3 regions of the Vagococcus martis genome follow, and region 1 is predicted to be linked to each of the others. Evidence: predicted binding sites of a transcription regulator. Region 1 holds the regulator's gene; each other region holds the start of a gene.
What was found. The regulator NrdR, encoded in region 1, represses ribonucleotide reductase genes. The targets are predictions, from matches to a motif close to ACACNATATATNGTGT.
Positions count from the first base shown of each region.

Region 1 (7,990 bases):
TCAGTTGGTTTGTTTTCATTCCAAACTTTTGCTTCGTCTGAGTCGATTGATAATCCAGCACGTGTTGCAGTTAAGATAGGTTCTGCCCCTTCATCATATAATACATATGTACCACCTGGAATAAAACCAATATCAAGTGTACCTGAATCTAGTGACTCACCAACAGCTTCAAAGTTAGTTCCAACAGTGATATCGATTTTTTTAACATCGTATCCTTGTTCTTTTAACTCTTTTTGCATTAATTCTTTCAGAGGTTCTGTTGCTGAAACAATTTCCTCTGGATCTCTTGATGGGACAAAACCAACTGATAATGTTTCAATTGTTTTGTCATCCTTACCTTTACTTGATTCGCTACCTTTATCTTTAGCAGAATCGCTACCACATGCGCCTAATGTTGCTACCAACGCAACTAGACCTGTATACTTCAAAACTTTTTTAAACAACACTTGTTCCTCCTTTTAATCGTCTGTATTCATATACTTGAACACTCTTAAATTATAGCATTTAACAATATAAAAGCAATTACATTTATTAAAATTCGTCTTAAAAACGAATGTTTTACCTGTTTTTTACACTAAATTTACGGTTAAAGGAAGATTAAAAAAACAAGTGCAATTTTGCACTTGTTGATTACTTTTGCAATTCGATTTTAATACACCGATTCATGATAACATCTGTTATACCATTATCATATAAAAGGTCAGCTGCTTCATCATTTTCGATCCCTAATTGTGCCCAAAAAACGGGTGCATCTGATGTTAAAAAATCTTTTGCGACATCTACTAAAGCTGAACTTGGTCTAAAGACATCAACAATATCAATTGGTTGATCAACTGATTCAATAGAAGGATAGACTTTTTCACCTAAAATTGTTTTCCCCTCTTTCATTGGATTAACTGGAATAATCTTATATCCAGCATGTTGCATCACTTCTGCTACGCGGTAACTTGTTTTTTCAGGATTATCACTTAGACCAACAACTGCGATAGTCTTTGCATTAGTTAAAATCTCTTTTACTTTTTTGTCGCCTAAATCTTTATATGCCATAATAATGACCTCCCTATTTTATACGTCAATTATAACAAAATTTGCTATTTACTTCCTTTAAAGTGCCTCTCTCAATTGTTCACTCGTATATTTCATGGTAAAATAATGACTGACTTTAAGGAGGATACAACGTGAAAACTATTTCGTTATTTATATTAGCCTACTTGTTAGGCTCGATACAATCAGGAGTTTGGATTGGCAAGATGTTTTATCATAAAGATATTAGAGAGTTTGGTAGTGGTAACACTGGAACGACTAATACTTTCCGTGTACTGGGAAAACGTGCCGGAACAGCCGTTTTATTTATGGATATACTTAAAGGAACGGTGGCAACTTGTTTACCAATGTGGTTTGGTTTATCAATTGACCCATTGTGGTTTGGTGTTGCAGCTATTCTTGGACATACGTTCCCAATATTTGGCCATTTCAAAGGTGGCAAAGCTGTCGCGACAAGTGCTGGGATGTTATTAGCCTATTCACCAACATTTTTTATCTATTCAGCTAGTCTGTTTGTTCTATTCTTATTTTTAACGAGTACTGTGAGTTTATCTAGTATGATTAGTGCCATTATTATTACGATTTCTACTATATTATTACCAATTTATGCACCATTTATTTTAGCAGAACAAAACTGGTTATTAACCACACTTGCTGTGGCGATTACGTTATTTATTATTGTACGTCACAAAGATAACATCAAACGAATTAAATCAGGGACAGAAAGCAAAGTTAATTTTGGTTTAAGAAAAACAAAAAACCGTTAGACTCCATGGTTAGTCTAACGGTTTTACATTTTCTATTAAAAATGTAAATTATGCTTCTTTAGTCATAACGTCTTTTCCATCATAATGACCACATGAAGGGCACACATGATGAGATTTTCTCATTTCACCACAGTTGCTACAAGCTGTTAAACCTGGTGCAGACAATTTGTAATGAGTACGACGTCTATTTTTACGAGCTTTTGACGTTTTTCTTTTTGGTACTGCCATTTAGATACACCTCCCTACTAACTTAAATACGTGACAAGTCACATATATTCCAATCCTACTGCTCATCTTCCTTGAAAAAGTCAGATAATTTAGCAAGACGAGGATCAATGGTTGATTGTGTTTCAGTTTCTAACTCTTCGATGATATCATCTTCTGAAACAACTTGCCAAAAGTCTCCTTTTGGTAATTCTGTTGATTGCTTTTCTTCTTCTGTTAAAACTTGTAATGGTAAATTTAGTAGGATAAAATCTTCAATTGCTTCTGTTAAATCAATCAAGTCTTTTTCCAATACAATTATCAAGTTTTTATCATCTTCTGGTACATCTTTCAATGCATCATACTGTCTTGGTGTCATATACTCTTCATCAATGATGAGGTCTAGTGGCAACTCAACAGGTTCAAGTGAACGAGATGATGGTACAGTAAGAATGGTTTCAACCGTCATATGAGCGTAATAACCTAACTCATCAACTTTTAAAAACCCATTTACTTTAATCGGAGAAATATCAATAATAGATGGTTCTCTTTGTTTTAAAGAGGCGTTTAAATCAATCGTTTCTTCAAAATCAACTTGACTTCCACGAAACTTATTTAGTTCTGATAATGCCCACTTCATTCTATCACTCCTTAAGCAACAAAAATAATTATACTAGTCTGTAATTCCTTTGTCAATCAGTTTTTGATAACAGACTGACGTTAAAACTCGTTATCTAAACGACGGTTCTCACCAATCATTGTGATTTGTTTTGAGAGGTACTTGATTCGTTCCATAATCCTCTTAGCTTTAAGCGGCTCATCGTCTCCTTTTTGTGAGAAGCGTAGATGCTCTTCTTCGAGTTGTTTCATGTCTAGATTAGATGAGAAAAACGTTGGTAATTTTTCTTGCATACGGTACTGTAAGATAACACCCAGTATATCGTCTCTTATCCATGTACTCATTGAATCTGCTCCAATATCATCTAACATTAAGATAGGTGTTTTTTTTACACTATCTAGCTTAGAAGCCACACTGTCATCTTTGATTGATTGTTTCATTTCCACACAAAACGTTGGGAAATGTAAAATTGTGCTCTTCACGCCTTTGATTGCTAAACTATTTGCAATCGCACCTAATAAATACGTTTTTCCGACGCCAAACGTTCCATACAAATATAACCCTTGATGAAATTCTTTCGGATTGTCTAGATAATCATTCATAAATGTAATAGACGCACTTAATGCTTCTTTTCGTTCAGAGGTAATATTGAACGAATCCAAGGAAGCCTCTTTAATGTCTTTAGGCATGGAAATGGCATTTACCCTATTACGAACTGTTTCGTATTCTTTTTTGCGAATCAATTCTTCTGTCGGTACATACGTTACATCAATAAAGTGATGATTTAAAAACAATTTCGGTTCATAGCCAGGTGCAATCATAGAAGCATCATTGGCTAAAAATTTTTCTTTTTCTTTTACATATTCATAAAGTTTTGCTGAGCTTTTTAAAATATCTTCGTCAGATAAATACTCTCTATTTGATGCGATAAATTCTTGTACATCTTTATCTTTTTGCACAACTTCCATCAGTTGAATTAATCGCTCGTTAATATTTTGATTATTCACCGTTCGATTTAAATGCTGGTTTATGTGTTTCACGATGATCCACCACCTTGATTAAATTGTTTGAGTTGCGCCTCTAGTTGCTTCAACTCATCTCCTGCTAAAGGTGTTTCTTTTCTCACAGTAGCACTACTTGCCCATTCTGGTAAGGTTTCTTTTCTAGCAGGTTGTTTTGTGTAGTTTCGATTATACGTTTTCTTCACTTTTTTATTTTCAGACTCTTTTTTAAAGTTCTTGACTTGAATGAGTGCTGCAGATGCCGTTGTAATCTTATTCTGTGACCAGTCATTGGCTATAGTATTTACCATATTTTGGTTTAAAGACGAATTATCTAAAACAACTAAACAATAGTGTATCAACATGTTAATAACCTCAACAGGTAAGTTTGACTGTTTCTTCAAGTTTTCTATCGTCCACCGTTCATTCTGTGAGACAAACCCGTTTTTCTGATCTTTAATTGATTTCAAAAAAACAAGTGGGGGAATCTTCTCACAAGAGACGATAACATCAATCTCTTGTTGAGTGAATCCTTGATGTTTCAAATCGTTTTTATGTCGGCTAAGTTGTTCGTCACTATATGTCGTTGGTTGAGCTTGTACCGTATTTTGTCCAGTTGGCTTTTTAGCTTGATGGTACGTCTTATAGATACGTCTCTTAAACTCTTTGACATCAACTTGATTAGTCACATAGTCCAAACAATACTTCACATGATGAATCATATCAAGTTCATTAATGCCATATAACCCATGAACCGTTAAAATAATTGGTTTAAACTCATTAACTAAGAATGATTCATCGATATTTAATCCTGCCAAACTATCAAAGAAAAAATCCCAATCAAATGTTTTTGGCTCTATTTCAGGTTTTTTACCAACAGGTGCTTCTTTCATTTGTTGCGTGGTATCTGATAAGAGTTCGTTGGCTTGTACCAAACGTTCTGATGCAATATGAAATACATCAACATAACTACTCGTTACATCTGTATATTCAGATAACTCAAGTTTTTCCGGTTTAAATAATTCAACTAGGTAATTAAATCGCTCTTCACCTACTCTATCTAATAACAACAAACATAGTGTCTCATCAGATAAAAAAACTTGTGGCGATAATATATTTTCAAGTGAGTAGATATAATGATACCCCTCATCTTTTTTTCGGACATATGTTTTTAATAACCCAATTGCCTCAAGTCTAGTTCTTGCTTGATACAATTCTTGAAGCCCGTTATTCATCATATCTTGTAAAATAAAATGCCTGGTTGGTTTTTTAAAACTGTCTTTGTTAATGATTAAATTATGATACAACACTAACGCATTACCACCAACAATTGGTTGATACAGTAGGTTTAAAACACGTGTATCTTCTCCATTTAACAAGCTACAGTAATGTACCTCAAATGTATCTTTAGGCTTTAAATGGGGCTGTGTTTTAGTCACCTATTCTCACATCACTTTCTCTATCTATTAATCTACTTGCTCTTTATCAATAATTTCTTGTAACTCTTTCAAAAACACACTCATATCTTTAAACTGACGGTAGACACTGGCAAACCTAATATAAGCTATCTCATCAAGGTTGACTAATTCTTCCATCACATATTCACCAATCAAATTCGTTGAGACTTCGTTTTCCCCGATACTTCGAATCCTATTTTCAACTTTCTCAACAACTTGCTCCATTTGATCCATTGACACTGGACGTTTTTCCGCCGAACGGACTAAGCCTCTTAATATTTTCTCACGATTAAACTCTTCTCTTGCACCATTCTTCTTTACTACAAGCAATGGTGATACTTCGATGCGTTCAAACGTTGTAAAACGAAAGCCACAATCTTCACATTCTCTCCTACGTCTAATAGCACGATTATCATCTGCTGGACGACTATCTACCACTCGCGATCCACTATAGTGACATCTTGGACATTGCATTTCTTTTCACCTCTTCTTTAAAGACGTCTTGATAGACTAAATAGTAGGACTATTATAACATGTAATACTACTATTGGTATAGATAAAGAATTTTGTAGAAACTCCTAACTCAAGTATTCATCACCCTTTCCCGACCCTTTTCCAGATATTTTATGACTATTCATGAATTTTTTTATTAAAAAAAAAGCAATTTTTAAGTCACATGTAAAAAAAGTTTGATTTTCTCGCGTATCGTGTGACAGATTGTCACTTTAGGTGTAAGATACAGTCGTAATAAAAATTTAAGTGAGGTGTTTTAAGTGACAGACACAACAGCAGTACAACCAAAAACAGTGAAACACAAATGGTGGGCATTAGCGATTTTAGCCTTATCTGTTTCATTAGTGGTTATTGACGGAACAATCGTCAATGTATCTATTCCAGTTATTATGAAAGATTTAAAATTATCCTTTACCGATGCTGAGTGGATTATCACGCTTTATTCTTTAATTTTTTCTTCCCTTTTGATTACAATGGGACGCATCGCCGATAATTTCGGACGAAAAAAAATGTTGATTATAGGGATTGCCATCTTTTTAGTAGGATCTATTATGGCAAGTTTCTCTAAAGATATCACCTTTATGTTAGCAGCCCGTTCAATACAAGGTTTAGGTGGAGCAACAGTTCTTCCAACCACATTATCCGCTGTTAATTCGCTCTTTTTCGGTAAAGATCGGATTGTCGCTTTTGCCGTATGGGGTTCTGTGATTTCTGGTATGGCAGCAATTGGGCCATTACTTGGTGGTTATTTCACCACTTACATGACATGGCATTGGATTTTCTGGATTAATTTACCAATTGGGTTATTTATTATTTTAGCGTCATTAAAATATTTACCAGAAACTTATGGCGAAAAAATGACAAGTGGGTTTGACTTTATTGGATTTATTTTATCAACTATCGGCTTAATTTTATTGGTATTTGGTATTATTGAAGGCCGTAATTATGGTTGGTGGCATGTAAAAGGCGATCACCCAACACTCTTTAACTTATCCATTATCCCAACATTACTTGTTGTAGGAGCTCTTTTCTTTGCATTATTCTTAGTTTGGGAAGCTCATTTGATTAAAAATAAAAAATCTCATTTACTTGATTTATCTTTATTCAGATTTAAAAGTTTTTCATTGGGAAATACGATTGCTGGGATTGTGGCAATTGGTGAATCCGGCTTATTATTCCTATTGCCTTTATTCTTACAAAACATCTTAACATTAAGTCCAATTAAATCAGGAGCAATTTTAGCGATGATGGGGCTTGGAGCCTTTTTAGCTGGTGGGATGGCGTCATTTATCGTTGAGAAAACGTCCGCATCATTTGTTGTCTCACTTGGTTTATTCCTTGAAACACTTGGGTTTTTTGGATTCTTTAAAACAGTTGACCCAAATAATGGCTTAACTTGGATTATTGTCTGGTTAGTGGTTTATGGTATTGGGTTAGGTTTTGCTTCTGCCCAATTAACCTCTATTGTCTTAAAAGACGTGCCACCTGCTCAATCTGGTCAAGGATCAAGTATCCAATCTACTGTTCGTCAAATCGGTTCTGCTTTAGGGATTGCAATTATCGGAACAATTTTTGGCTTACAATTACAACATGATATCCCACATACTTTAGATAATGTTGGATTACCAACACAAGTCCAAAAATCACTTGAATCAAGTGTTATTGGTAGTGCCGGTTCTTCTATTAGAGTATTAAAACAATCTAATCCAGAAGAGTTGCACTTAACAAAAGATATCCAAAATGATATCGTTAAAAAATTAGACAACAACTTTACTAATAGTGTAGTCAAAACAATTGGTATTGCATCAATCATTATGCTAATCAGTTTTGTTTTAACGTTTGGTTTATATAAACGAAAAAACAACGCAACAAAATAAAAAAGAAATCACCTGAAAAGATTATTCAGGTGATTTTTCTTTTATAAATGTATCAAACCAAGTTTGTACTTGTTTCAGCGTTTCATCTATTCGTCCACTATTATCAATCACCACATCAGCCCGTGATTTTTTTTCTTCTAGGCTCATTTGGCTGTCAACTCGCTTAATTGCATCATTTTCTTTGAGATGATCACGTGTCATCAAACGTTTTAACTGAATGTCTCTTGGTACATAGCAAACCATAACATCATCCACCATTTCGTCATAACCACCTTCATATAAAAGGGGAATATCAAGCACGATGAGTGACGGATCAGATTTTTTACAAAGTTCAATCATTTCCAAAATACGCGTACGAATCTCATCAGACAAAATATGATTGAGTAATGCTCGTTTGGCATCATCATTAAAAATAATCGTTCCTAATTTTTTTCGATCTAACGTGCCGTCTTCTAACAACACATCTTTACCAAAGTGTGACACAATCTTTTCTAATCCTGGTTTTCCT
Region 1 covers NZ_MVAB01000001.1:2,373,515-2,381,504, reverse strand. Annotated here, with positions in the region: gene BW731_RS11565 (phosphate/phosphite/phosphonate ABC transporter substrate-binding protein) at 1-443, opposite strand, end outside; gene BW731_RS11560 (CoA-binding protein) at 631-1,047, opposite strand; gene plsY (glycerol-3-phosphate 1-O-acyltransferase PlsY) at 1,179-1,811, shown strand; gene rpmF (50S ribosomal protein L32) at 1,860-2,039, opposite strand; gene BW731_RS11545 (YceD family protein) at 2,095-2,655, opposite strand; gene dnaI (primosomal protein DnaI) at 2,736-3,674, opposite strand; gene BW731_RS11535 (replication initiation and membrane attachment family protein) at 3,671-5,074, opposite strand; gene nrdR (transcriptional regulator NrdR) at 5,102-5,566, opposite strand; gene BW731_RS11525 (MFS transporter) at 5,866-7,482, shown strand; gene coaE (dephospho-CoA kinase) at 7,504-7,990, opposite strand, start outside.

Region 2 (7,990 bases), 650 kb from region 1:
AAGAATTCTTCTATGGCTATGGAGAAGAGTTGACTATTCAAGATGTCGCTGTTAATCAATTAAAACAAAAAGGCAAAACTCTTGCGGTAATTGATATGTTAACAGACGGACAGTTCTTTACAAAAGGGATTGAGGTTCAAGATGGGACGGATGTTGTTAAATTTGGAGTGGCCCTTGAGAACAAAGGCATGTTAACTACATTGTTTGATAAAACATTTGATATAAACGATCATGAGACGCTTGGAAAAGAAATAGCGACATATAGTTTAGAAAAGTTTGGCACAGATTATGTGATGGTTCTCTTAGGAGATTTAAGTCGTGGAAATGATGAATTACCAGAGGGGACTATTTGGTTTGTCTTAGCTAGTGACAATGGCGTGGTATGTAAAAAAAGAGTGTTTAAACGTCATCTAGCTTATATGAAAGATGGTGCCATTAAACACGGCTATAATTTTATTCGATTAAATAGTTAAAATAAAACACACGAATATTTGTTCGCTTTTTTCTTGCTTTTTTGAATAAAAAAAGTATATTATAAAGTGAAGAGATAAATATAATTGGAGGTACATACATGTCAGATAATCGTAAAGCAGCTTTAGATGCTGCCTTAAAAAAAATAGAAAAAGATTTTGGGAAAGGTTCAGTGATGAAACTAGGTGAAAAAGTTGATACTCAGATTTCGACTGTTTCAAGTGGTTCTCTTGCCCTAGACTCAGCTTTAGGAGTTGGTGGGTACCCACGAGGTAGAATCATTGAAGTATATGGCCCAGAAAGTTCAGGTAAAACAACGGTTGCATTGCATGCTATTGCCTCAGTACAAAAAGCAGGAGGAACAGCAGCGTTTATCGATGCTGAACATGCTTTAGATCCAAAATATGCGAGTGCATTAGGTGTTAACATTGATGAGCTTCTTTTATCACAGCCGGATACTGGAGAACAAGGGCTGAACATTGCTGAAGCACTTGTTTCAAGTGGGGCAATTGATATTGTTGTTGTCGATTCAGTAGCTGCTTTAGTACCAAGAGCTGAGATTGATGGTGAAATGGGAGACGCTCATGTGGGGCTTCAAGCACGTTTGATGTCACAAGCGTTAAGAAAACTATCTGGAACAATTAATAAAACAAAAACAATTGCGATATTTATTAACCAAATTCGTGAAAAAGTTGGTGTGATGTTTGGTAACCCAGAAACAACTCCTGGGGGACGTGCATTGAAATTTTACGCAACTGTTCGTTTGGAAGTTCGTCGAGCAGAACAATTAAAATCAGGAACAGATATTATTGGTAATAGAACGAAAATAAAAGTAGTTAAAAATAAAGTAGCGCCACCATTTAGAATTGCTGAAGTTGATATCATGTACGGTGAAGGAATCTCTCAAGAGGGAGAACTACTGGACATGGCTGCTGATAAGGACATTGTTAACAAAAGTGGTGCATGGTATTCTTATGAAGAAGAACGTATCGGTCAAGGACGCGAAAATGCGAAGAAATATCTGACAGATCATCCAGAAATGAGAGAAGAAATTTACCAAAAAGTTCGTCTAGCATATAATATGGATGGAGTAGCACCAGAAGAAGCTACTGAAGAAAGTGATAAAACAGAAGAAGTATCATTAGAATTAGAAGATTAAAAAATCAACTCCTATATAGATCATTGAATAGTAATGAGTATTATTTATCAATGATAATATAGAGGAGTTGATTTTTTCTTTCATATCTGAATCTTTTTTTAAGTTGACACTCCTTTTAACAAAGATTAGAATATATAATGTATAGAAATATATACACTCATATTTTATATATGATTTAGTCATAATGATATGTTTTAAATCTATGAATAACACAATAATAAAGATAGTATGGAGGTGTTTTTATGGCTGCTACGATACTCCTTGCTATCATCGGTTTAATTGTAGGTCTAGCAATCGGCTATTTTATTGCCATGACTCGACATAAGAAGTCTATAGAAGGAGCGAATAATACTGCCACCGGAATTATTCGACAGGCCAAGAAAGAGGCTGAGACTCTAAAAAAAGAGCATTTGTTGGAAGCAAAAGAACTGAATCAACAATACCGATTAGAAATTGAAAGTGAGCTGAAGGAAGAAAGAGCTGAACTAAAAAATCAAGAAAATAGACTATTACAAAGAGAAAATAATCTTGATCGAAAAGATGACTCTTTAGAAAAACGCGAACGCTCACTTGAAGACAAAGAGGAGAAACTTGATTCAAGGAAGCAATTGATTGATGAGCGGGAAAAAGAGGTATCAACCTTAATTGAAAAACAAGAGATAGAACTAGAACGTATAGCAGGTCTATCTAAAGATGAAGCACAAACGATTATCATGGACGATATGAAAGTGGAATTATCACATGATAGAGCCATGTTGATTAAAGAGAGCGTACAACGTGTGAAAGATGAGGTTGATCGAAAAGCACGTAATATGTTGGCATTAGCTATTCAACGAAGTGCGGCTGATCAAATTTCAGAGTTAACAGTAACCGTCGTTACATTACCTAATGATGATATGAAAGGTCGTATTATTGGTCGAGAAGGCCGAAACATACGAACGCTTGAAACATTAACAGGTATTGATTTAATTATTGATGATACACCAGAAGCGGTAGTATTATCAGGATTTGATCCTATTAGACGTGAAATTGCACGTATGACTTTAGAAAAATTAATCCAAGATGGTCGTATTCATCCAGCTCGAATTGAAGAGATGGTGGAAAAATCTCGCAAAGAAATGGATGAACGTATCAGAGAATATGGTGAGAATGCAGCATTTGAAGTGGGAGTTCATTCACTTCACCCAGATTTAATTAAAATACTTGGTCGTTTAAGATTTAGAACAAGTTATGGACAAAATGTTTTAAATCACTCGATAGAAGTAGCGAAATTAGCTGGTGTTTTAGCTGAAGAACTTGGTGAAGATGCCACTCTAGCAAGACGTGCGGGATTATTACATGATATTGGTAAAGCACTTGATCATGAAGTAGATGGCTCACATGTTGAGATTGGAACAGAACTTGTAAGTAAATACAAAGAAAATCCAGTTGTTATCAATGCAGTAGCATCGCATCATGGCGATGTGGAAGCAACTTCTGTCATTTCTGTACTTGTTGCAGCAGCAGACGCGTTGTCAGCAGCGAGACCAGGAGCTAGAAGTGAATCATTAGAAAACTATATTAAACGTCTAGAACGATTAGAAAGTATCGCTAATGACTTCCCAGGAGTTGATACAAGTTTTGCTATTCAAGCCGGTCGTGAGATACGTGTGGCTGTTAAACCAAATGAAGTCACAGATGATGAGGCAGTTATTTTAGTACATGACATTCGTAAACGAATTGAAGACGAACTTGAATATCCAGGACACATTAAAGTAACTGTTGTTCGTGAAGTACGAGCAGTAGATTATGCTAAATAGTAATGAAAAGACTCAGAGAAATCTGGGTCTTTTTTTGTGCAAAGAAATTTAGTTCATAGTCGTTCATAATTTGTTATAATGTTTTATTTTCTAGATATAAGGAGTTAATTTTTACTTGTTATACTCAATTTATCAATTAAAAGGAGATGAGATAATGAAAAAACGAAGTGTAAAAAATGTATTAGTTTCTATAGCAATTTCAACAATTGTAGTGGTTGGAGGAAGTAAAGTATTTGCAACAGATTTTGATCCAAATCTGACACTGTCGAATACAAATTGGCAAGGAACAAATGTTTATGATAAAGATGGTAATGATGTAACAGATTTAAATAGTAGCTTTATTGGTTTAGCTAAGTATGATAGTAAAACGAATCGCTATGAATTTTTTGATAAGTCTACTAGTGAGTCAAGAGGAGATAAAGGTGTATTCTTTGTGACACCAGATGGAAAAAAACGAATTTTAATTTCTCAAAGAGGTTATAATGCAGTTGTTGATATGGTCAGATTAGATAGTGATATGTTTACTTATAGAAGAGATGGTAAGCAAAAAAATGGTGAGACTGGACCAGTTTTTGTAGAACATGTGCCTTACAATAAAGAACTGACGTTTACCATTAATTTTCCAAATTTATCTCTTGAAACAGGGACTATTAAAAAAGATATTCCAGGGCGTAATATATTAAGCGCCACATTTTGGCAAGGAACTAAAGCACTTGATAGTAATGGTAATGATGTATCAGAGTATAATCAAGGTTATTTAGGTTTGGCTCGTTATGATAGTAAAACAGGTCGCTATGAATTCTTTAATAAAGAAACAGGAGAATCACGAGGAGATTATGGTTACTTTGATGTCATTAATGGTAATAAGGAAAGGACACATGTTGCTATTGGTAATACAATTAAATATGCCGCTACTTTAGAATTGACTGAATTAAACAATGAGCGTTTTACATATGAACGAGAAGGAAAAGATGCGAGTGGTAATGCTATTCGTATTACTGTCGAACATGAACCATATAAAGGAGCCTTTCCATTAGAATTCACATTACCAGAATCAGATGAAGTAATTGTGATGCCACCAATTAAATCGGATAGAGAAGATCAAGTTAATTCTAATGCTATTGTAAAAGTGGATAGTCCCACTGCAGCTGGAACAGTTAGATTTAGTGACACAGCAAATATTGATGCCAGTATTGAATTTGAAGATTTAAATACACAAAACAACCCAACTTCATTAAATGAGAAACAATCAGGAAAATCAAAAATTGAAGTAATTGATACAAGAACTGGTAGTGGTCAAAAAGATGAGTGGAGTGTTAGAACAAAGCTTACAGATGGTCCGTTTGGCAATAAAGGATTTTTATTAAATCGTTTAGGTATCATGTTAAATCCAACTACTAATGAACAATCATTAACAGTTAATAACTCCGTTAATCTACAAAATTCTGATGAACAAGAAATTTTTAAAGTAGGTTATCACGAAGGAAATACAGAATCAAAATCAGTTAACTTAAATCCACAACTTACGATTGGTGATGCTAAATTATTACAAACAGGCGTGTACGGAGCCAATGTGGTTTGGACGTTAACGCCTAAAGTTTAAAATGGTATTTATAAGAGTAGGGAAAATGGTTACTGATTGGAAGAAAAAAAGCTTATTAAGCATAGTATGGATTGGAATGTTATTCTTTATAGGTTTTACAGTAAATGATGAAGTGGTGTTGAGCGAGGAAATAACGAGTAAAGCAACAGTTAGAGTGATTAGACCAACTGAAACTAGTCGTACTAATAGTAAAAAAGAGCCTACTGACACTCACACTCAGTCAAATGTAGAATTACCCAAAACACGTGACACACAAGTACCAAAGATAGTAGGTATATTATACCTTGCTAGTTTGATAAGTTTTTTGCTAAGTAAAAAAGTAATAAAAAATAACAAGAGCTAACGGAAACTAAGGGGGACATAGAATGACCAAACTGTATAGAGGTAGATTACGTTTTATTATAAGCAATATGATAATCATTGTAGCGATTTTATTAGGAACAAAGCTGTCTATTGCAGCCTCAGGTACTTTTTATGTCCAACCTATTTTTCCTGATAATCAATTATCAGATGCATCCGATTATTACCATATTAAAGTGAATGAAGATGTAAAACAATCTTTTGACTTTATGATTGTGAATGAGAGTAGCGAGGATAAGGTATTTGATGTAAATGTGCTTGATGGCATGACGACCAGTTCAGGTGAAATTAGTTATAGTACAGATCATCCTTACGACGATAGTCAGATAATTAAACTTTCAGAAGTGATGTCAGGTAGTGGTGAAAAAACAGTCTCAGCTAATAGTTCTCTTAAAGTAGAAATGGCATTAGATTTATCGATAAATAAGTTTTCTGGTCAGCTTTTAGGTGCTATAAATATAACTGAAAAGCAAGATGACGCAAATAAAAATGGTGGTGTACAAAATCAATTTGCCTATAATATTCCGATAAAAATTGATGTGAATGAATTGACAATGCCAGCAAAAATGAGCTATAAAAAAATTGAAGTGAAAGAAGAGACAAATTCCTACGATTTAGTAGTAACACTCAGTAATACAAGCCCGTTAATTATTAGAGATTTATCTATTGAATATGATATTAAGTCAAAAAAAAGTAAACAATCTATTTTTAAGCAATCCGATACTCATTTAGAACTAGCACCTAACAGTCTATTTTCTCCCAAATTATCGTTAAAAGATACTGACATAAAATCAGGAGAATATACTATAAGTATTCATGCTATTTCTAAAGAAAGTCATATTGATGAAACATGGGAAGCTGATTTTTCTATTAACCGAGAACAAGCAAGTAATCTAAATAATGGCTTAGTTGTGTCAAATGATTCATCAAAAACATGGATTATACTAGGTATCGCGTTAGTTGTTATTCTCGTTATAGGATTTGTTGTTTATAAAAAAACTAGAACGAACAAAAAATAATAGAAAAACGTTAGAACAGATGAGTTTGCATAAAGAAACTCATTTGTTTTTTTGTGCTTATTAGTGAATTAGAAAACAAAATAATTTATTGACAAGAATAAAAGTTGACACATCAATGTTTGTATCTATATATAGTGTTTTTTGATTAAAAAATAAAATTAAAGCACTATATATAGTTGAAAAAAAGGAGGTGCTGGGATATGATAATAAGTGAATTCTTAAAAGGAGCACGATGATAATGATAGAGATAATTGAATTAAACGAAAAAGTGAGCAAAGGTCTAGATGAGATCAACCGAATAAATGTCATCAAAAGAGATGGCCGTGTTGTCGAATTTGATGCTAAAAAAATAACAGAAGCCTTATTAAAAGCTGAGAATAAAGTAAATGGTCCAGTTGATGAATTATCGACAAAAAAAATTGAAGCTCTTGTGCAAAAAATTGTATCAGAAATTAGTGAGCGTTTTTCTAAAGACGTCAAAATTTATGAGATACAAAATATTGTTGAACATATTTTACTGGAAAATAGAGAATACGCCCTTGCACAAGAATACATTAATTATCGAACTAAACGTGATTTTGAGAGAGCAGAATCAACGGATATTAATGTCACAATCGGTAAATTACTTGATAAGGATCAACGACTAGTCAATGAGAATGCGAATAAAGATAGTGATGTATTCAACACACAACGTGATTTGACAGCAGGGATTGTTGGAAAATCAATTGGCCTAAAATTATTGCCTTCTCATGTAGCAAATGCTCATCAAAAAGGTGAAATCCACTACCATGATTTAGATTATCATCCATACTCTCCAATGACGAATTGCTGTTTGATTGATTTTGAAAGCATGTTAAATAATGGCTTTAAAATAGGAAATGCTGAAGTGGAATCACCTAAGTCAATCCAAACAGCTACAGCACAAATTTCTCAAATCATTGCGAATGTGGCATCTAGTCAGTACGGTGGATGCTCGGCAGATCGAATTGACGAGTTTTTAGCACCTTTTGCGAAAAAAAACTATAAAAAACATTTAGAAGATGCGAAACAATGGATAGATGACGAGTCTAAGCATGATGAATATGCGAAACAAAAAACCAGCAAAGATATCTACGATTCTATGCAAAGTTTAGAATATGAAATTAATACACTATTTACTTCTAACGGTCAAACTCCTTTTACCTCGTTAGGTTTTGGTCTTGGAACAGATTGGTTTGAGAGAGAAATTCAACGTGCGATTTTCTTGAATCGTATTAAAGGACTTGGCGGGGAACATCGTACAGCGATTTTTCCAAAATTAATATTTACCATTAAAGATGGTGTGAATTTAAAACCGACAGACCCAAACTATGATATCAAAGAATTAGCATTAGAGTGTGCAACAAAAAGAATGTATCCTGATGTATTGAATTACGACAAAATTGTAGAATTGACGGGTAGTTTTAAAGTACCAATGGGATGTCGCTCATTTTTACAAGGCTGGAAAGATGAAACAGGAAAAGAAGTGAATGCTGGAAGAATGAATTTAGGTGTGGTGACACTTAATTTGCCACGCATTGCTTTGGAAGCCAGTGGTGAT
Region 2 covers NZ_MVAB01000001.1:1,725,928-1,733,917, forward strand. Annotated here, with positions in the region: gene BW731_RS08360 (CinA family nicotinamide mononucleotide deamidase-related protein) at 1-473, shown strand, start outside; gene recA (recombinase RecA) at 572-1,630, shown strand; gene rny (ribonuclease Y) at 1,873-3,429, shown strand; gene BW731_RS08375 (DUF4822 domain-containing protein) at 3,584-5,032, shown strand; gene BW731_RS08380 (hypothetical protein) at 5,058-5,375, shown strand; gene BW731_RS08385 (DUF3324 domain-containing protein) at 5,398-6,411, shown strand; gene nrdD (anaerobic ribonucleoside-triphosphate reductase) at 6,650-7,990, shown strand, end outside.
Region 2: nrdD (anaerobic ribonucleoside-triphosphate reductase) is a predicted target of NrdR. The motif match lies at 6,575-6,590, and genes of this name have one in related genera.

Region 3 (7,990 bases), 1.5 Mb from region 1:
AATCCCATGGCCCCTAAACCAATTGTATGATTTAGTCGGTTACCGTTTTGGATTGATGGAACCACTTCGATATCAGAAGCATCTGTGATATAAGTTAAAGCTCGTGTCATTGTTTTAACAGATTTTCCAAAGTCAGGGCTATCCATTAAGTTAACAATATTAGTTGAGCCTAAGTTACAAGAAATATCTGTTCCAAGGACGTCATATTCTTGGCGATCGTTAATGACAGATGGTTTTTGGACTTGTAAGATTTCAGAACATAAGTTACTCATAATGATTTTACCATCAATAGGATTTGCACGGTTGGCAGTGTCAATGTTGATGATATAAGGATAACCAGATTCTTGTTGTAATTTACTAATTTCATTTTCTAAGTAACGCGCATCAATTTTTTGTTTTCTAATACGTGGATTCGCTACTAAGTTATCGTATTCTTCAGTTATATCGATGTAAGAAAACGGTATGCCATATTCTTTTTCTACACTATATGGACTGAATAAGTACATGTCTTCATTGTTACGAGCTAATTCGTAAAATTTATCTGGTACTAACAAACCAAGTGATAATGTTTTAACACGGATTTTTTCATCAGCATTTTCTTTTTTGGTTGATAAAAACATTTCAATGTCTGGATGGAAAACGTTTAAATAAACCACACCAGCTCCTTGACGTTGGCCAAGTTGGTTACTATAACTAAAGCTATCTTCGAATAATTTCATAACAGGAACGACACCACTTGCAGCACCTTCAAATCCTTTGATTGGAGCTCCTGCTTCACGTAAGTTTGATAGTGTGATACCAACACCACCACCAATACGTGATAGTTGTAACGCACTATTGATTGAGCGACCGATACTGTTCATATCGTCAGTCACTTGGACTAAGAAACAAGAAACTAACTCACCACGACGCTTACGTCCAGCATTTAAAAAGGATGGGGTTGCTGGTTGGTAACGTTGATGAATCATCTCATCTGCTAAGCTTAAGGCTAATTCTTCATTGCCATCAGCAAAGTATAATGCGTTAAATGCGACACGATCTTCATAACGCTCTAAATATTGTGTGCCGTCATTTGTTTTTAAGGCATATTGAGAATAAAATTTATAGGCAGCCATAAATGACTTAAATGTAAAGTGTTGTGATTCTAAGTAAGTGTATAAAGACTCAATAAATTCAATCGAATAATTGCTTAAAAAGTCTTCTTCTAAATAATCGTGTTCAGTTAAAAAAGATAACTTATCTTCTATAGAAGAAAACTGCTTGGTATTTGGTTCCACATTTTCTTTAAAGAATGCATCTAAGGCTTCTTTATCTTTATATAAGGGAATTTGATCATTTACAGGGCGGTTGATTTCGTTGTTAAGTTCGAAATACGTTACATCAGTCAGGTCTTTTAGACTCAAATTCATTCACTACTTTCTTAAAATTTTTTACATCTTCATCAGTTCCACTAAATTCAAAAGAAAAGACGAGAGGGATGTTGTAATCTTTGGCGATGTCTTTTGCAGTAAACACAAATAAGTCTCCAAAGTTTAGATTGCCACCACCAGCGACACCTAGTAAGTGCTCTTGGTTAGTTTTATACTCAATAAAATCGTTCACTACTTCTGTGACTTCTTTGTCATAAGTAGGAACGATCAATAGGTAATCTTCATTCATCTCATGAAAAGGATTTGTTGTATCTATTTCATAAAATGGAAAATCTAGTTTATTAATAAAACGTCTTGTCTGTCCGGTTAAAGAAAAAAAGACTAGATTCATGATTAAACCGCCAACGTTCTAAGTTGGTCAGGTCTAAACCCAACGATTGTCACGTTGTCATCCATTGTTTTTAAAACAGGCACGCTTTGGAAGCCTTGTTTTTTTAGTGAATCAATATATTGAGGTTCATTGTCAATGTTGATTTCGTTAAATTCTACATTTTTTTGTGCTAAGAATTTTTTAGTCATTAAACATTGAGGGCAGTTATTTTTTGTGTACAGTGTGATTGTATCCATGAGTATTTCCTCCTAAATTGTTCCGGTAATATAAATACAAGTATAGCTTGAAATAAAAAAAAGTCAATAATTAAACACTAGATATTGTGTTCGAATTATTGAAAGCTACTAGCTATTGTGTTTTAGGACGAATATATTTTTTCATTCATCTACAATCTATCTACGACAACAGTCTCTAGTATAGACATAGACATAACAAAAGTAAATAGGAAAAATGTCGAAAAAATGACAATTTTGTCGTGTGGTCGGACGAAACTCATAATCAGGGCACATTAGGTTATCTATATAATATTAGATAGGATAAACGCTTTCTATAAATAGTGGACATTTTAAAATACATGCGTTATATTTAATGAACAAGATGTTTATCCCTCATTTTTTATAAAGAGGAGTGAATGAAATGAGAAGAGATGGTGGGGCAATGATAAATGAACATTTAGAAGAAGCAAATCGTTTATTTGAAGAAGCGATGAAGGAATCAACTAATAAAATAAATACATTTGAAAAGACGTTTTGGTATAGACAATTAAGCTATTCTGAACAAATGATATCACGACAAACGATACTGTATGTTAGTGAATACATGTTTGATTACCATTTTCAGACACTTAGTGAGTGGGATGAAGTAGCTTTACAAGATATTTTACTAGATATTTTTCCTCATGAAATTGTGGCTGGGCCAAAATTTTTTGAGAAAGCTGTCATTGTATTGGTCAAGTTTTTTGAATTTTTATACTATCACGAACAATACCCTCAAGGATTGGCTCTTGCTGAAAAAACAAAAGGGTTATCCGATATGTTATTAGTAGAAGTAGATTCATTATTGCGTCATTCACCAGAAGAAAATTTATTATCACTAGGTGAAGAGTTAGGACTTGATACAAGTAGCTTAGATGATATTGATTGCTTATATAAATTAGCTGAGGCTATTCAAGAAAAAGATGCTCGTTCTCAACGTATTGTGCCTATAAAGACACGTAAAATATAGTATAAATTCTTGCGAGAAAAAATAACTAGTGATATAATAAATTTGTTCATTTCTTAGGGCTGTTAGCTCAGTTGGTAGAGCAACGGACTCTTAATCCGTGGGTCATGGGTTCGAACCCCCTACAGCCCATTTATGAGAAGAAGAACGTTGATATGTAAGCATTTGATAAGGTGCTTGTATATCAGCGTTTTTTATTTTATACAAAAGTAAGAAAATGTGATATAAATAATAGAAAAAGGCTTTTAGTACGTGAAAAAAGTCTTTAATGGTATAATAGGTTGTAAAGAGATGGAGGATGATGAGTATGAAGAAATCAACAAAATGTGTCATGGCAGCAACTGGTGTTGCTAGTATTATCGTGATAACTAAATTAACAAAAAAAGGAATTGAAAAAACATCAGAGTCTGTGAATCGTTTGAAGTATAGATTGCTAGTAAAAGATAAATTACAGGATAATCAAAATCTTTTAGCTATTGTAGATGATTTAGATGATGATGAGTTAAAAACGATGGTAAACGTCTTTGAACGTTTAGAAGTAGAACCAACAGATCGTCATATTGAGTCTTACTTAAAATCAAAAATAGACGCAATAAAATCTCACAATAAATAATAATAAGACAATTAAAATAACAGAGAACACAAAAAAAGTTGAGAATACTCTCAACTTTTTTTGCTTCTGTAAGACTAGACTTTGTAAGGGAAGGGGAAACCTAGTCTTACATCAATTATTAGCCGAATAAATTAAATGAATTAATTTATATATTAATTTTAAGTCATATGTAGGAAAGTAACAATGAAAAAGGAGAAGATAGCTAAATAACACAGATTATAATGTTTATAAACATTGATAAATCAATCAATTTAGACTTATCATTTTTTTCTTATACATACGCAAAATCCAAAAATAAAATAAGTAATATTTACTGAAAACAAACGTAAAATTATGAAATAATTCAGAAAACCTCAAATGTTTTTTAAGTATTCAAAATGTTGTATAATAGAAAAGACGACTTTATAGAAATGAAGAAAAATAAAGGATGGTGACGGATAGTGAAAAAAATATTAGTTGTAGATGATGAAAAGCCGATTTCAGATATAGTAAAATTTAATTTAACAAAAGAAGGATATGAAGTATTTACCGCATTTGATGGTGAAGAAGCCGTAGAGATGGTGGATGAAGTGACACCTGATTTAATTATTTTAGATTTGATGTTACCTAAAAAAGATGGTCTAGAGGTATGTCGTGATGTCCGTAAAAAATATGATACGCCGATAATTATGGTAACAGCCAAGGACTCTGAAATTGATAAAGTGTTAGGCTTAGAGCTTGGAGCTGACGATTATGTAACCAAACCATTTTCTAATCGTGAACTAGTGGCACGTGTAAAAGCAAATTTACGTCGTCATGACAATACGACAGCTAAATTAGAAGATACGCCAAATAATGAGTTGACGATTGGTGCGTTAACCATTCATCCAGATGCGTATGTTGTTTCAAAACGTGGCGAAACAATTGAGTTGACTCATCGTGAATTTGAATTATTACATTACTTAGCTAAACACATTGGCCAAGTTATGACGCGTGAACATTTACTTCAAACCGTTTGGGGTTATGATTATTTTGGTGATGTGCGTACAGTAGACGTGACAGTGAGACGTTTAAGAGAAAAAATCGAAGACAACGCAAGTCACCCAAATTGGTTGATTACACGTCGTGGTGTTGGTTACTATCTTAGAAATCCAGAACAAGATTAGGTGAATCGTATAATGAAAAAAAAGAGAACGCCCTTTTTTTCATCTGTTCACTTTAAAATTGCTTTAGTTTTTGTGCTTTTGTTGATGATTTCAATTGAGATTATCGGAGCAATTTTTATTCGTGTGCTAGAAACATCAACTATTCAAACATTTGAAGAAAATGTCACCAATCAAGTGGAGACTCTAGCGACGAATCTAAGTTCTGAAATCAGCAAAAAAGATGATTCACAACAAGAATCAAATTTAAAGAGAATATTGGATGAGTTTTCCAAAAATGATATCTTGGAAGTTCGTTTAGTAGATGACAAAGGGATTGTAATTGCAACAAGTGACCCGAATCTTCAGGGAGATGTCGGAAAGAAAAATGATTACGAATTGTTTAATTCATTTAATCAGAAAAAAGAAGAGCGGACAGATCCTCAAACAGGGCAACGAGTGTTTATTAATATTGAACAAATTTACTCGCCGACTGGAGATACTGTTATTGGTTCGCTTTATGTCAAAAGTAACATTGAAAGTAAGTATCAACAAGTCAGTGACATCACGATGATTTTCTTCTATGCTTCCATGATTGCATTAGTTTTTACTTTGATTATTGCACTACTTGTGTCCCGAACTATTACAAAGCCAATTGGTGAGATGAAACAGCAAGCAGATCGCATTGCTAATGGTGACTATTCCGGTCAGGTAGAAGTCTATGGGAAAGATGAGTTAGGACAATTAGGTGAAACTTTTAATGAATTGTCTTATCGTGTTAAAGAAACGCAAGAAACGATGGATGCGGAACGTCGAAGGTTGGATAGCGTACTGACTCATATGTCAGATGGTGTTATTGGAACTGATAGACGAGGGAATATCATTTTGATCAATGATACCGCACTGAACTTACTTCGAATTGGGACGGAAGATGTGATTAACCAATCCATTTTAGACCTTTTAAAATTAGGTGATGATTATAGTTTTAGAGATTTACTAGAAGTCCAAGAAGATGTATTACTAGACTTTAGTGAAGATTTTCAAGAAACAACCTTGATACGTGCTGAATTTTCGATGATTCGTCGAGAGTCTGGTTTCATTAGTGGGTTGGTGTGCGTACTACATGACGTAACTAAAAAAGAAAAAGATGAAGAAGAACGCCGTCAATTTGTATCAAATGTATCACACGAATTAAGAACACCATTGACAAGTATGAAGAGTTACATTGAAGCGTTATTAGATGGTGCGTGGCAAGAGCCAGAAGTTGCTCCACAATTTTTAAAAGTCACACAAGAAGAGACAAACCGTATGATTCGCATGATTAATGACTTACTTCAATTATCCAGAATGGACGCTAATAAAGTGGAGTTGCAAAAAGAATTAGTTAACTTAAATGAAATGTTTAATTACGTGTTGGATCGTTTTGATATGGTTATTAAAGATAGTGAAAAGAATTATGTGATTAAACGAGAATTTACTCAGCGTGCCATTTGGGTAGATATTGACACAGATAGAATGATTCAAGTACTAGATAATATTTTAAATAATGCCATGAAATATTCGCCAGATGGGGGAACGATTACGTGTCGTTTACTTGAAACACACAAAAATGTCGTATTAAGCATTTCTGATGAAGGGTTAGGTATTCCAAAGCAAAATCTTGGTAGAGTGTTTGACCGCTTTTTCCGTGTTGATAAAGCACGCTCCCGTGCAATGGGTGGTTCTGGTTTAGGACTGGCTATATCAAAAGAATCAATACTAGCACATGGTGGAAATATTTGGGCAGAAAGCGAAGAGAATAAAGGTTCGACATTCTTTATTTCACTACCTTATGAACCTTACGAGGAGGATCTATGGGAATGAGTAAATTAGGAGAGAATCTGTTAAAAAGTGGTGTCATTTTAATGGTGCTACTCAGTTTGTTTTTGTCTTGGAAGATATGGACTAAACCTGCTAATCGTCAGTTTCAAGATAGAACAGATAAAGTAAAAGCCGTTATTCAGAAAAAAGAGATGACAGAAGTCTATATGCCAACTAAGTTATTCTATCATCATGGAAGTGGTGATCACTTTCTATATACTAATAAAGAATCAACTATGAAGAGTTTACATGAGAAAATTGTCTCATTAGGATTTGGCTCATCAAAAGTGTTGTCAACAGCAGAGGTAACTAGTTTGACAACAAAACGCGATTTATTTAATTTGGTATATCCTAGTCCAATACCAATATCGTTGTTTATTAATATGAATAACGTTTCAGCAACTTTACCACATGATAGTAAGAGTTTTCTGTTTAATTGGTTGGTGATGTCGTTAGATGATAACAAATTGTACTTTGTTGATTATAAAAATAAAACGGGTATTGAATTTGATATTAAAGGGAATATAGCAAGTATAGCCTCTATACTAGATGCGGAGAATAATAATTATGTTAATGCTATTTTACCAACAGATGAACTAAATTATGCTGGTATTTATTATTTAGCAGATAGCGCGAAGCTTAAAACGTATAGTTATATTATCGCAACTCAGTCATTTACAACGTTTTCCCGTGGATTCTTTAATCAACCTAATGATCTATTTTCAAACGAAGGAGAAAATTTAAGTTTATCCAATAGTGAGGGCGAGTCTTTGACGATTGATAGTAAGACTGGTGAGGTGAATTATTTCGGTAAACTAAAACAAGATCATTCAGAAAGTATTAACGAATTGTATTATGAAACTTTTCAATATGTAGAAGATATGGGTTCCTCTTTAGGGAATTTGCGCTATTTTTCTGATACAGGGAATGAAGTAATCTATCGAAATTATGTTGAGGGATTTCCAGTATTTGGTGATAATATGAAAGGTAGCATGGCTGCGACGGTACAAAACAAAAACGTGTTTATTAAAGCAAATCAAGATACTTTACAGATACCGTTACCTTCAGATGATTCTGTGACACTTGTACCGACACAAGAAGTGGTAGATAGCTTAATTAGTAAGGGTGTGGATATGTCAAAAGTGTCCGATATTCAGATTGGATATAAATGGGAACAAAATAAGGAAACGCAGCAAGCCATTGATTTGGTTCCTTCTTGGTATGTGAATTATGACAATATGTGGATGACACAAGAAAAGTTGGAGAGCATATTGGTTAAAGGAGGCCATTCTTAATGGATTTTAGACGAGTTGAAGGCATCTTTTTCATTGTATTTTTATTTTTAAATATGTTTTTATATTATATTTACCAAGAAGGTAGAGACACACAAGACTATATTTCAACAGGAAGTATT
Region 3 covers NZ_MVAB01000001.1:923,408-931,397, reverse strand. Annotated here, with positions in the region: gene nrdE (class 1b ribonucleoside-diphosphate reductase subunit alpha) at 1-1,403, opposite strand, end outside; gene nrdI (class Ib ribonucleoside-diphosphate reductase assembly flavoprotein NrdI) at 1,381-1,761, opposite strand; gene nrdH (glutaredoxin-like protein NrdH) at 1,764-1,997, opposite strand; gene BW731_RS04435 (hypothetical protein) at 2,398-2,985, shown strand; tRNA gene BW731_RS04430 (tRNA-Lys) at 3,042-3,114, shown strand; gene BW731_RS04425 (hypothetical protein) at 3,290-3,595, shown strand; gene yycF (response regulator YycF) at 4,036-4,740, shown strand; gene walK (cell wall metabolism sensor histidine kinase WalK) at 4,753-6,579, shown strand; gene BW731_RS04410 (YycH family regulatory protein) at 6,576-7,871, shown strand; gene BW731_RS04405 (two-component system regulatory protein YycI) at 7,871-7,990, shown strand, end outside.
Region 3: nrdH (glutaredoxin-like protein NrdH) is a predicted target of NrdR. The motif match lies at 2,072-2,087, and genes of this name have one in related genera.